Regions from separate parts of the Lactococcus sp. LG606 genome, predicted to be linked through region 1. Evidence: predicted binding sites of a transcription regulator. Region 1 holds the regulator's gene; the other holds the start of a gene.
What was found. The regulator CtsR, encoded in region 1, represses protease genes until heat stress. The targets are predictions, from matches to a motif close to TTGGTCAAAAAAGGTCAAANA.
Positions count from the first base shown of each region.

Region 2: J0J35_RS06685 (ATP-dependent Clp protease ATP-binding subunit) is a predicted target of CtsR. The motif match lies at 1,503-1,523, and genes of this name have one in related genera.

Region 1 covers NZ_CP071301.1:2,106,089-2,109,290, forward strand. The annotation lists gene mltG (endolytic transglycosylase MltG) at 1-427, shown strand, start outside; gene greA (transcription elongation factor GreA) at 452-925, shown strand; gene J0J35_RS10410 (CtsR family transcriptional regulator) at 1,045-1,497, shown strand; gene J0J35_RS10415 (ATP-dependent Clp protease ATP-binding subunit) at 1,487-3,202, shown strand, end outside.
Region 2 covers NZ_CP071301.1:1,351,128-1,354,329, reverse strand. The annotation lists gene rpoD (RNA polymerase sigma factor RpoD) at 10-1,392, shown strand; gene J0J35_RS06685 (ATP-dependent Clp protease ATP-binding subunit) at 1,610-3,202, shown strand, end outside.

The sequences.
Region 1 (3,202 bases):
ACTTACGGTCAATGAAACCTTGAGTTTGGCTGCCATTGTCGAAAAAGAAGCGAATAGCGATGATGATCGCCGTAACGTTGCACAGGTCTTCTTTAACCGTAAAGATTTAGGGATGACGATGGATTCTAATACAGGAATCTTTTATGCTGAAGGTAAGCTAGGTAAGGATACGTCGCTTGATCAGCAAGCTGCAATTAATACACAATTAGACTCACCTTTCAATACTTATTTGTACCCAGGTTTTGGTCCTGGACCAATCGTGAGTCCAAGCTTGTCGTCAATCAAAGCAGTGCTTAACCCGACTGCGAATGATTATCTTTATTTCGTAGCAGACGTTGAAGGTAAGATTTACTTTGCGCAAACACTTGAAGAACAAAACATCAATGTTCAAAAGTATGTCAATGATGCGATTGCGTCGGGTAATTAATTAGAAATTTAAAAAGGATAAAAAATGGTAGAAAAAACTTTCCCCATGACCAAAGAAGGTCTGGAAAAATTAGAACAAGAATTAGATAACCTTAAATTGGTTAAACGCCCTGAAGTTATTGAACGCATCAAAATTGCACGTAGCTACGGTGACCTTTCAGAAAACTCAGAATACGAAGCAGCAAAAGATGAACAAGCCTTTATTGAAGGTCGTATCTCAACTGTGGAAACAATGATTCGTTATGCTGAAATCGTAGACAATGCTAATATTGACAAAAATGAAGTTGCTCTTGGTAAATCAGTTGTTTTCCAAGAAGTTGGAGATGACGAAGAAGAAGAGTACGAAATCGTCGGTACTGCTGAAGCTGATCCATTTTCAGGCAAAATTTCAAATGAATCTCCAATCGCTCAAGCCTTGATTGGCCGTAAAGTTGGCGATGTTGTGAAAATTCCGTTGCCTATGGGTGAAATCGAAGTTAAGATTGTTGATGTCAAATAAAATAAAAAAATCTGCTTTTAGCGGATTTTTTTATTTTAGAGACGTTTCAGCCACTATTTTTGGTAAAAAATTAAAATTTTCGATATAATAGTCAATAAAGGTCAAAGATTGGAGGTTCTATGTCTGCCCAAAATACTTCAGATATTATCGAAGCTTATTTGCGAAAACTGCTAGAAGAGGCACGTGAGATTGAGATTAAACGTGCAGATTTAGCCAGTCAATTTGACGTGGTTCCTTCGCAAATTAACTATGTGATTAAAACCCGTTTCACCCCATCTAAAGGCTTTGATGTTGAGTCAAAGCGTGGTGGTGGCGGCTATATTAAAATATTCAAATACCATTATTCGGCAAAGCATGAATTCTTGCTTGATTTAGCACAGAAGTTGCCTGCCAACTTGACCGAAAGTATGGCACAAGATGTCTTGCAACTTTTATTTGATGAAAACATTTTGACTGAACGAGAAGGAAATCTTCTCCTTTTGCTTTTAGCTGATAGTGATATTTCTAACAGTTGTCGAGCACAAATGATGATAAAAATACTACAGAGATTGGATCGTGATGATGAAATTTAATGAAAAGGACTTTACACCACAAGTCATAAAAGTGCTTGAGAAGTCTGTCGACTATGCGCACAAGTTTAACTACGCTTGGGTTGAAAGCTCGCACTTATTGGCTGCCTTGGCTGAGGTCCCGGCTTCATTGGCATTTACGCTACTTAATTCAGAAAAGATTGATTTGGAAGAAATGTTAATCGACATCGAAGATTTTTCAAGTCAAGTGAAGACAAAAAAATCAGAAATAAAGCTTAGTCCAAGAGTGGAAACGATTATTGAGCAAGCACGAGCACTGGCTCAAAATAATGATAAAAACCGCATCGGGACCGAGCATCTCTTATATATGCTGTTGGCAAATGAAGCCAGCTTTGCAGGACAACTTTTACGTGAGCAAGACATCAATATCGTTAACCTCCGCAAAAAGCTAGAGCAAAAAGCATATCTACGTGTACCAGAGCGCCGTAAAGCGGTGACACCAGCTTCGAAAAGAAACCTGTCGGGGAAAGTGTCCGAAACAACGACAACGCCTACTTTAGACACGGTATCAACAGATTTGACAAAAGCAGCCCGTGAAGGCAAGCTTGATCCCATGATTGGAAGAGAGCGTGAAGTTGAACGTCTTATCCACATTTTGAGCCGTCGAACAAAAAATAATCCCGTTCTTGTTGGTGAGCCAGGTGTTGGTAAGTCAGCGATTATTGAAGGTTTTGCGACACGTGTGGCTGCAGGAAATGTTCCTGTAGGTTTACGCGGCAGCCGCATTATGGCTTTAAATATGGCGATGGTCGTAGCGGGGACAAAATTCCGTGGTGAATTTGAAGATCGTTTGACGGCTATTGTTGATGAAGTGACACATGATAAAGATGTTATCGTCTTTATCGATGAACTCCATACCATTATTGGTGCTGGTGGCGGCATGGACTCGGTCAACGATGCCTCAAACATTTTAAAACCAGCATTAGCACGGGGCGAGTTCCAACTCATTGGTGCTACCACTTATCAAGAATATCAAAAATATATTGAAAAAGATGAAGCCCTAGAACGCCGTTTTGCCCGTGTCAATGTCGAAGAACCCTCAGAAGAGGAAACGGTTGCGATTTTACAAGGCTTGAAAGAAAAATTTGAGGCTTACCATACAGTCAAATTTGAAGAAGGGGCTTTGGAGCGTGCTGTCAGCTTGAGTAATCGCTATATGCCTAGTCGTCGTCTCCCAGACAAAGCTATTGATCTTCTTGATGAAGCAGCAGCCAAAGTTAAAATCACGAGTAAAACAAATTATACCAAGTTAGACGAGTTAAAAGCAGAATTAAAAGCGGAAGAACTGAGATTACAAAAAGCAGTTGTTGCTCTTGATATTGTTGAAGCGCAAGGGATTGAAAAAGATATTGAAAAATTAACGCACAAGATTGATAATTTTACAGTATCGGAAAATGATAATCCTTTGGTGGAGGAAAGCGATGTTTATGCTGTCGTTTCTAACCTTACAGGAATCCCACTCCAACAGATGACGAAGACAGAAAGTGAACGTCTGATTAACTTAGAAAAAGAGTTACATAAACGTGTGGTTGGACAGGAAGAAGCGATTTCTGCTGTTTCTCGTGCCATTAGACGTGCACGTTCAGGGATTGCCGATACGAGACGTCCTTTGGGCTCATTTATGTTCCTTGGTCCGACAGGAGTTGGGAAGACAGAGCTTGCTAAGGCTTTAGCGGAAAGTGTTTTT
Region 2 (3,202 bases), 750 kb from region 1:
AGGATTAAATTGGCAAGTAATAATAAAAAAAGAATCAGTCAAATTGCAAAAGAAACTGGAATCACTAACAAAGCTTTAATCGCAAAAGCACAAGAGCTTGGTATGGCGGTTAAATCGCATTCAAGTTCTATTTTTGAAGCTGAAGAAGCAAAACTCCTTGCGGCAATGGATTTTAAACCAATTATTGTTGAAAAAGTTGATGTGGAAGAGTTAAAAGAAAAAGGTTCTAAACATGTAACTTCTGTTAAAGAAAAAGCGGCCAAGAAAATCGATATTAAAGATTCGGATACTTTTGACAATAAGGCTTTTGATAAAGCAGTAGCAGCTTATATTACAAAACGTAAACCTCTCGAAGAAGCTTTAGATGATGAAATTACAGATGAGCTTGTGGTGAAGTTTGGTTTGGAAGCCGAAGCTATCGAAGATTTGCTTCAACAAATCCAAGATGCAGGTATTTCTATTGTTGATAAAGAAGGAAATCCTAGTCCATTAGCTTTGCAAGCTGAAGAAGAAGAAAAGCTTGATGATAATGCCATGGATGAAATCGTGACAAATGTCCGTATTGATGATCCTGTCCGTATGTATCTTAAGGAAATCGGACGTTATCCATTGATTTCGCTTGAAGAAGAAACAAAACTTGCGGAAGCTATCGTGGCAGGTGGTGATGAAGCAGAATTTGCCAAACAAATGCTTGCGGAAGCCAATTTACGTTTGGTTGTTTCAATTGCAAAGCGTTATTCTGGACGAGGGATGCAATTCCTGGATTTGATCCAAGAAGGAAACATGGGACTTATGAAAGCTGTGGACAAATTTGACCATACGAAAGGTTTCAAATTCTCAACTTATGCGACCTGGTGGATTCGTCAAGCAATCACACGTGCGATTGCTGACCAAGCACGTACAATTCGTATTCCTGTCCACATGGTCGAAACAATCAATAAGTTAATCCGTGTACAACGTAATCTTTTACAAGAATTAGGTCGTGATCCTTTACCAGAAGAAATTGGTAAAGAATTGCACATGACACCTGATAAAGTTCGTGAAGTCTTAAAAATTGCGCAGGAACCTGTATCATTGGAAACACCTATTGGTGAGGAAGACGATTCACACCTTGGAGATTTCATTGAAGATGATGTGATTGAAAGTCCGGTAGACTATACCAACCGTATCTTGCTTCGTGAACAGCTTGATGAAGTTATGGATACCTTAACGGACCGCGAAGAAAACGTATTGCGTATGCGTTTTGGACTTGATGATGGACGTATGCACACACTTGAAGATGTTGGTAAACAATTTAAAGTGACACGTGAACGTATTCGTCAAATTGAAGCGAAAGCGATTAAAAAGTTACGTCATCCTCGTCGTAGCAAACCATTGCGTGACTTTATGTAATATAAAAAACTCTCTCGACAGATGTCGAAGAGTTTTTTCTTATAATTGAAAAAGAATATAGTACAAAAGATTTGATAAATTTGAGAGAAGTGATATAATAAAAATTATTAAAGGTCAAAAAAGGTCAAACTTTAAATAAAAGAAGCCAGACATGATTCTTTAATTCTAAAAAAATAAGTTAAAATAAAGAAAAGACGTAACCACAAAGGAGGAAGAGATGCTCTGCCAAAATTGTAAAATAAACGAAGCGACAATTCACCTTTATACAAATGTGAATGGCCAGCGTAAGCAAGTGGATTTATGCCAAAACTGTTATCAAATTATGAAATCAGGTGGTCAAGAAAGCTTGTTTGCTGGAGCTACAAATATTTCGAATAATGATGATCCTTTTAATCCATTTCCAGATATTTTCCAAGCCTTACATGGTAATGATCAAGGTCGGACAATGACACCTCCAACACAAGCGGGTGGTCGAGGCCCAGGAGGTCCACAAAATCCTCGTGGAAGTCAAGCACCTAAAGGACTTCTTGAAGAATTCGGAGTCAACATTACTGATGCTGCACGTCGTGGAGAAATAGATCCTGTTATTGGACGGGATTCTGAAATTACACGTGTTATCGAAATTTTGAATCGTCGAACAAAAAATAATCCTGTTCTTATCGGTGAACCTGGTGTTGGGAAAACAGCAGTTGTTGAAGGTTTAGCCCAAAAAATAGTTGATGGTGATGTACCACAAAAACTACAAAATAAAGAAGTTATTCGTCTTGATGTTGTCAGTCTCGTCCAAGGTACTGGTGTGCGTGGGCAATTTGAAGAGCGTATGCAAAAACTGATGGAAGAGATTCATAAACGTGATGACGTTATCCTCTTCATTGATGAAATTCATGAGATTGTGGGCGCAGGCTCTGCTGGGGAAGGAAATATGGATGCTGGAAATATCCTTAAACCGGCTTTAGCACGTGGAGAACTCCAACTTGTTGGAGCAACAACCCTCAATGAATATCGAATTATTGAAAAAGATGCAGCGCTTGAGCGTCGGATGCAACCTGTTAAAGTTGATGAACCTTCTGTAGATGAGACTATCACAATCTTACGTGGTATTCAAAAACGTTATGAAGATTATCATCATGTAAAATACTCAGATGAAGCAATCCTAGCTGCTGCAAATCTGTCTAACCGTTATATTCAGGACCGTTTCCTTCCCGATAAAGCAATAGACTTGCTGGACGAAGCGGGTTCGAAAAAGAATCTGACCCTCAAATTTGTTGATCCTGAGGACATAAAGAAACGTATTGAGCAAGCAGAGGCGCAAAAAAACGAAGCCATGCAACGTGAAGATTTTGAGAAAGCAGCTCATTTCCGTGATCAAATCGCTAAGCTTCGTGAGCTTCAAAGCCATGAAATCTCAGATACTGACATGCCAAATATCACAGAAAAAGATATTGAAGCAATTGTTGAAGAAAAGACACATATACCTGTAGGTGATTTGAAAGAAAAAGAACAAACACAGCTCATTAATCTAGCTGAAGACTTGAAAGAACATGTTATCGGGCAAGATGAAGCGATTGATAAAATTTCTAAAGCTGTGCGTCGTTCGCGTGTCGGACTTGGAAAGCCTAATCGTCCTATCGGTTCATTCCTCTTTGTTGGACCTACTGGTGTAGGGAAGACCGAACTTGCAAAACAATTGGCTTATGAGCTTTTTGGCTCAAGAGATAGCATGATTCGCTTTGACATGTCGGAATACATGGAAAAACATAGTGTGGCTAAGTTGATTGGTGCTCCTCCAGGATATGTGGGGTATGAAGAA